2 regions of the Rothia sp. HMSC069C03 genome follow, and region 2 is predicted to be linked to the other one. Evidence: riboswitches for the same ligand, from Rfam matches in the RefSeq annotation. Region 2 holds a riboswitch; the other holds the start of a gene.
What was found. A riboswitch is a leader RNA that binds a small molecule or an ion and turns the genes downstream of it on or off. The one in region 2 is predicted to bind S-adenosylmethionine.

Region 1 (3,762 bases), on a different contig from region 2:
GCCCACGATGCCTTCCCACCAGCCGTCCGATTCGATGGCGCGAATCAGCGGGGCGGGCATGTCGGGGGTGGGCACGCCGCGGGAGACATGCGTGTCACCGGTGAGCGCGTGCAGGATCAGGATGGCGTTATCGCCAGCCTCGTTGAGGGTGCCCCAGGTTTCGTAGCCGATGGTGACCTGCGGCAGGGTTACGCCGGATTCGAGCTCCAGGTCGCCGATGTTCAGCTGACGCAGGTAGCCTTGCGCTTCGGGGTGTTCGCGCTGGGTGCCTGCCACGGGGATGGGCGCGGTAACAGGCTGGTTGATAGTGCCGGGCTGGGTGGTGCCGGACTGGCTAGTGCTCTGGGCGGTCATGGGGGTTCCCTTCACTGGGTTGGCCGGCGAGGTGGTGCCGGGTGTGAGCGGGGTACTCGTCTGCGGGTTGAATCTGCGGTTGAGTCTGCGGGTTGAGGCAGCGAGGCGGCGGTGCCGCGCGCTGATGAAATGCTCCGTAACGGGGAATCCGCAGGTGGACCGAAAAGCCGTAGCTTGCCGGTCCACCTGCGGGTGCGTCACCGTTTAGGAGAGGGTGTCGAAGCCCAGCTGCAGGTCGGCGAGAATGTCGTCGATGTTCTCGATACCGACTGCCAGGCGGATGAAGTTCGGGTACACGCCAATCTTCTCCAGCTCCTCAGCGGAAAGCTGGGAGTGGGTGGTAGAGGCGGGGTGAATCACGAGCGAGCGCACGTCACCGATGTTCGCCACGTTGGAGTGCAGCTTGAGGGCGTCCACGAAGTCGCGGGCCTGCTCCAGGGTTGCGTCCTTGAGGGTGAAGCCGAGAACCGCGCCGGGGCCCTTGGGCAGGTACTTCTGTGCACGCTCGTACCAGGGGGAGGATTCCACGCCAGCCCAGATAACCTTCTCGACCTGCGGGTTTGCTTCGAGCCAGTGGGCGACCTTGGTGGCGTTCTCGACGTGGCGTTCGATGCGCAGGGAGAGGGTCTCCAGGCCGATGCCGATGTTGAAGGCGTTGGTCGGGGAGATGGCGGCGCCGGTGTCGCGCAGCAGGGAGACGCGCGCCTTCAGGATGTAAGAGAGGTTCGCACCGAAGGCGGAGTCCTTACCCAGATCGCGTGCGTAGACCAGGCCGTGGTAGCCGGGGGCGGGCTGGTTGAACTTGGGGAACTTCTCGGGGTCTGCACCGTAGTCGAAGTTACCGGAGTCAACGATCACGCCGCCGATGGAGGTGCCGTGGCCGCCCAGGTACTTGGTGGCAGAGTGGACGACTACGTCTGCGCCGTGCTCGATGGGACGCAGCAGGTACGGGGTGGGTACGGTGTTGTCCACGATCAGGGGTACACCGTTTTCGTGCGCAATCTTGGCAATGGGCTCAATGTCGAGCACGTCGTTGCGGGGGTTGGGCACAGACTCGCCGTAGAAGAGCTTGGTGTTGGGGCGGACTGCGGCGCGCCATGCATCCAGGTCGTCCGGGTTCTCAACGAAGGTGGTTTCGATACCGAGGTCGGCGAGGGTGTACTTGAGCAGATTGTAGGTGCCGCCGTACACGGAGGGCGATGCAACCACATGGTCGCCTGCACCGGCGATGTTCAGGATTGCGTAGGTGATAGCTGCCTGACCGGATGCCAGCAGCAGCGCGCCGACGCCGCCTTCCAGGGAAGCGATACGGTTTTCGATTACTTCATGGGTGGGGTTGTTGAGGCGAGTGTAAATGGGGCCCAGTTCGGAGAGGGCGAAACGGTTCGCTGCCTGCTCGGCGCTGTCAAAGACATAAGAGGTGGTCTGGTAGATGGGTAGTGCCCGAGCTCCCGTTGCGGCATCCGGCGCCTGACCTGCGTGAATCTGGCGGGTTTCGAACTTCCAACCGGCGGGGTTGGCGGGAGTCGGGACGGTAGTGTTGTTGCTCATGCGTGGCTCCTAATGGGGATTCTTAGGGGGCCGCATGCCGACGGTACAGGAATCGTCGTCGAATAATCCTGTCACGATTGATGTACCGTTATCGGTCACATCGGTCCCGCGCTTGCGTCACGCTTTTGCGTGCCACCTGGTCTTCACCCAGGGCACCCCACCGCGGAGGAGGGTTGCCGGCCAGCTAGCTGGGGCTTATCGCTGGCGCTCTTGACCTGTATTCAGGGTGTCATAGGGCGTTGGGTGGGGTCAAGGGTTTTGTGGGTGCGCGGTACTTTAAGACATTTCATTGCAAAGATGACGTTTTTTAACGTCTGTCACCAAAAACCGCCTGCAACAAAACGTGAGCGACGGTGCCGGGGCAATCCGAGGGCGAGGCAATCGAGATGCGGAGGCGGGCACCCACCATCCACATAGTAACCCCCATCACTTTTATCTACGGTTTTTTGGTACACTGAAATGACACATACACTCACGCAGGGTACAACTCGCTACGGCTCGCTACGCCGTTTATCCTGCTCAGCATCCCTCCGGTATAGGGGCCAGAGGGTCATACCCGAAGGTTACCTACCATGTCTCTTGTTCTTGATGCGGCGCAGCTCAGCCGCGTCTTTGGCAAAGGTGAAAATACCTTTACCGCAGTCGACCGTGTGTCACTTCGCGTTAGTTCCGGGGAAATTCACGCCCTCCTCGGCCCCAACGGTGCGGGTAAAACCACCACCGTGCAGATGTGCTCGACCCTGCTCACACCCACCGGCGGTAACCTTACCGTGAACGGTATTGACGCTATCGCCCATCCACAGCGGGCGCGCCGTCACGTGGGCCTCGCGTTGGGCGGGGAGAACGGCTTCTACCCGCGCGCCAGTGCCCGCGATAATCTGCTGTTCTTCGCCGATGTTGCGGGGGTTTCCGGGCGGACCCGACGGCACGAGGTGGAGCATGCCCTAGCCCGCGTGAAACTCACCGATGCGGCAACGCGGCCTGTCCAGGAGTTTTCCCGCGGCATGAAACAGCGCCTACATATTGCCCGCGCCCTGCTCGGCTCCCCCACCCTGCTCCTGCTGGATGAGCCGACCAACGGGCTCGACCCCGATATCGCCCTGACCGTGCGTGCCCTCATCAGATCTCTGGCAAATGAAGGTACCGCCATTCTGCTCACAAGCCACCTGCTGGGCGAAATCGAGGACCTGGCGCACACCATCACCGTTTTGGGTGCCGGTTCCGTTGCTGTGAGCGGCAACCTCGAGGATATTGCCGCGCACGCCGGCATTGCCGCCACGACTGTGGTTCAGGTTGAAGCCACCGCCACCGAGGGCATTGATACGCTCCGCGGGTTCCTCGGCGATAAGGCGGCGGTGCTGTTTGCCCCGCGCGGATCCGGCTGGGAACTCACCCTCTACTGGCATGGCGAGCGCACCACGTTCCAGGCGGGCGAGGCGCACCGTATCCTCACGGAGGGGATTGCCGCCGCACGCATTGGGGCGCGAACCGAACCGTACACGCGCCCGGCAACCCTGGAAGAGGCATACCTGGCGATGGCGGAGGGGCTCAAACGATGAACGCTCAGACGCAACGCTCGGAAGAGTTCCAGCGGCAGGGTCGACGGTACGACCTGTGGCAGGAGTGCGCCCGGCAGCTACGGCTCATGGGCTTTAGCCTGCGCCAGTTCCTGACGGTCCCCTACTTCATTCAGCTGCTCATTAGCACGGTACTCGGCTCGGTTATTATTCAGGCTCTTGCGGTGCATGCGGCGGCGCGGAGCTCCGCGGGTCACTCCGTTGACCCGACCCTAGCATGGACTCGCGCCGGCATTGTGGGCATGTGGTCTGTCTGCATCGTGTCTGCGGGCATCATCAA
Region 2 (3,762 bases):
ACGGCAGCTTCACGGAAGAGACACGCTTCTCGGCACGCTCAGCGCGAGCGCTGGAGGCGGCGGTAATCGTTGCGGCGGTCATTACTTCTCAACCACCTTTGCGATCTTCTCGACGGCTGCGCTGTCAGCCTTATTTGCGAACTGGTCGTCCACAATGCTGTTCAGTGCCTTGTCCACGTCGGACTGGGAGGGAACGTCGCCGGACTCCACCAGGATCGGGCCGACACCCTTGAGAACCTCAACCTGCTTAGCGCCCGGAACCGGGTCGATATCCAGGTGGGTGCGCTCCATGACGACCTGAGCGGTCTCGTGCTTAATGCCGGACTCCTCCTCGACAATCTTCACAGCCTCTTCGGGGTTCTTCTTAGCCCAGGCGCGAGCGTATTCGTACACGTCCACGATGGTCTGTGCGGCGGTCGGGTTGGACTGAATGAACTTCTCGGTCGCGTTCAGGAAGCCGTAGGTGTTGAAGTTCAGGTTGCGGTAGAAGAGCACGTCGCCGCTTTCCACCTCGGCGGCAGCCATGATCGGGTCCAGACCGCTCCACGCGTTGACCTGACCGTTATCCAGGGCGGTGCGGCCATCGGCGTGCTGCAGGTTCTGAATGGTCAGGTCCGAAGCAGAGATACCCTCCTGCTTGAGTGCCTGCAGCAGCAGGAAGTACGGGTCGGTACCCTTGGTCACGGCAACGGTCTTACCCTTCAAGTCCGCAACCTTGGTGATGCCCGAATCCTTGCGGGTCACCAGAGCCGACCACTCCGGCTGCGAGTAGAGGCTAATGACCTTGATGGGGGAGCCATTAGCGCGTGCCAGCAGCGCCGCCGAACCGGCGGTCGAGCCGACATCAATATTGCCGCTACGCAGCGCCTCATTCGCCTTGTTCGAACCGGCCGACTTGACCCACTCAACCTTCTTACCCTCGGCGGCGAGGGCGGTTTCAAGCCAACCCTTCTTGCGGATAATCAGGGACAGCGGGTTGTAGGTCGCGTAGTCAATGGTCACGGTGTTCTGATCGCCACCACCGGCAGCGCCGGAGGCGTTAGCGGAACCGGAACCTTCACCGGCGCAGGCACTGAGCAGAGTAGCAAAAGCGGCGGCTGCGGCAAGGGACTTGAGGGTGGTACGGCGAGACGGGGAGTAAGTCATGATGAAATCTTTTCGCTTCTGAAGATGATGATGTGATGTGTGAGAAATGTGTTGCGTGGCGGCTTTAGGCGTTATCTTCCACGCCGAGCTCAGCCAACAGTTCGCTACGCAGCGCCGTGATCTCTGCATCGGCGCGGTCACGCGGGTGAGAACGGTCAACGGTCACAATGCGCTGGATGGTGGCGGGCGCCTCCGGGGTGTCCTTACCGAGGACGATCACCCGGTCAGAGAGGTACAGCGCCTCTTCCACATCGTGGGTGACCAGCAGAATCGTAGTCGGGTCTTGACGGTGCACGTCCAACAGCAAATCCTGCATGTTGATGCGGGTCAGCGCGTCCAGAGCACCGAAGGGCTCGTCGAGCAGCAGCACGCCGGGGTTGCGTGCGAGCGCTCGCGCCAGGGAAACGCGCTGAGCCATACCGCCTGAAATTTCCTTGGGACGGTGGGTTGCGTATTCGCCCAGGCCGACCAGGTCGAGCAGACGCGCTACGGATGCTGCGCCTTCAGATTTTTTGGTGCCCTGCGGCAGTCCGAGCGCCACGTTGTCGGCGACGGTGCGCCAGGGGAGCAGGCGCGGTTCCTGAAAGCCGATAGCTACGCGGGGGTCGAGGCCGGTCACTGCCTTCTCGCCGATACGCACGGTACCTGCGGTGATGCGGTTCAGGCCTGCTGCTGCACGCAGGAGGGTAGATTTGCCGCATCCGGAGGAGCCGATGACGGAGATAATCTCGCCGGGGGCTGCGGTGAAGGAGACTCCGCGAAGAACTTCGTGGGTTCCGCCGGGCACGGGGAAAGATTGTCCGACGCCTTCAAAGCTCAAGGGGACGGCGGCGGTGGATACGGCGTGGTGGCCGTTCTTTTCACTGGTGGGTACGTCAGTTACTGCACTGTTGAGTGTCATGTCACTTCCATCGTTCCTGGCGTTAGCACCGGGGGCGGAAGAATCCGTGCCGGTTGCTGCGACGTCGTGGAGCCAGGTCTCTCAGTCGCTCTGGATGGTTTGCTTCTCCCACCCTATGGGCTGTGGCGTGCCTCAATCAACCCGGCGGGCGCGTATGAATTTCTATGACCGTATATTTCGCATTTATCACGAAATATTTCGGTTCCACGTCACAAAAAGATTTTTTCGTCACAAACGTGACCTCCCTCCCGCGCGCCCCGTACACTCAAACCACGAGATCATGAGTCCCGGCGCGAAGCTCTGGCTAGCCGGGCGGCAACCCTCTCCCGTAGCGGGGTGCCCCAGATGATGATCTGGCCTCAACGAAAAGAGGCAAGTACGGCGCGAACGCGCCACCTGCACGAAGGCCACCACCGAACGCAGAAGGCAAGAAGGAGGCGGCGCGCGGGGTGCAGGGTACAAACCCGATCGTCCCCGATCATTCGCGAAAGGAAAATCGATGGCTGAGCAGAAGAAGCGCATCGTAGTTAACGCATTCGAGATGACCTGCATTGGTCACCAGAGCTTCGACCTCTGGCGTCACCCGCGCTCCCGCGCAACCGAGTACAACACCATCAAGTACTGGACTGACCTGGCTAAGACCCTTGAGCGCGGCCTGTTCGACGCCGTGTTCATCGCTGACGTGGTCGGCATCTACGACGTGTACAAGAACTCTGCCGCTCCCGCCATTGAGGGTGCCGCTCAGGTTCCCGTGAATGACCCCGCAACCCAGATTTCTGCAATGGCTGCAGTGACCGAGCACCTCGGCTTCGGTGTGACTGCTGCCGCTACTTTCGAGCAGCCCTACACCCTGGCTCGCCGCTACGCCTCCCTCGACCACCTCACTGAGGGCCGCGTCGGATTCAACGTGGTGACTTCTTACCTGCCTTCGGCTGCTGAGAACCAGGGCCTGCCCACCCAGATCCCGCACGACGAGCGTTACGAAATCGCTGACGAGTTCCTGGACGTCTGCTACAAGCTGTGGGAAGGTTCCTGGGAAGACGGCGCAGTCGTCAAGGACCGCGAGCGCGGCATCTACGCTGACCCCTCCAAGGTCCACCCGATTGGCCACAAGGGCAAGTACTTCTCCGTGCCCGGCATCTCTCTGACTGAGCCGAGCCCGCAGCGCACCCCCGTGATCTTCCAGGCTGGCGCATCCAGCCGCGGCCAGAAGTTCTCCGGTAAGCACGCTGAGGCTGTGTTCATCAGCGCTCTGCGCCCGGACCTGACCCGCGTTGTGACCGACCGTATCCGTGCCTCTGCCGAGGAGCAGGGCCGTAGCCGCGACGACGTCAAGATCCTCGCAATGCTCTCCGTCATCGTGGATGAGACCGAGGAGAAGGCAAAGGCAAAGTACGAGGAGTACAAGAAGTACATCAACCTCGACTCTGCACAGGCTATCATCGGCGGCTGGTCCGGTGTTGACCTGTCCCAGTTCGACGAGGACGAGGTCCTGAACTACGTGCAGACCGAGTCGATTCAGTCCTTCCTGACCCCCTTCACTCTGCAGGCGAAGGACAAGAAGTGGACCCGCAAGGCCATCGCTGAGCACACCACCCTCGGCGGCATGGGCGATGTCATTGTTGGTGACCCGGTTCAGGTTGCTGACGAGCTTGAGCGCTGGATCGACGAGGGTGGCCTGGACGGCATCAACCTGGCATACCACGTCTCCCCGG

Region 1: it holds a riboswitch for S-adenosylmethionine, as region 2 does, so the genes downstream of both, HMPREF2779_RS00385 (bifunctional o-acetylhomoserine/o-acetylserine sulfhydrylase) here and HMPREF2779_RS06120 (ABC transporter ATP-binding protein) in region 2, are expected to answer to the same signal.

The regions. Positions count from the first base shown of each region.
Region 1 covers NZ_KZ627121.1:3,952-7,713, reverse strand. The annotation lists gene HMPREF2779_RS00390 (homoserine O-acetyltransferase MetX) at 1-354, opposite strand, end outside; gene HMPREF2779_RS00385 (bifunctional o-acetylhomoserine/o-acetylserine sulfhydrylase) at 559-1,905, opposite strand; SAM riboswitch class IV at 2,009-2,121, opposite strand; gene HMPREF2779_RS00380 (ABC transporter ATP-binding protein) at 2,478-3,464, shown strand; gene HMPREF2779_RS00375 (ABC transporter permease) at 3,461-3,762, shown strand, end outside.
Region 2 covers NZ_KZ627138.1:80,836-84,597, forward strand. The annotation lists gene HMPREF2779_RS06110 (ABC transporter permease) at 1-82, opposite strand, end outside; gene HMPREF2779_RS06115 (aliphatic sulfonate ABC transporter substrate-binding protein) at 82-1,146, opposite strand; gene HMPREF2779_RS06120 (ABC transporter ATP-binding protein) at 1,211-2,047, opposite strand; SAM riboswitch class I at 2,052-2,148, opposite strand; SAM riboswitch class IV at 2,324-2,432, shown strand; gene HMPREF2779_RS06125 (LLM class flavin-dependent oxidoreductase) at 2,547-3,762, shown strand, end outside.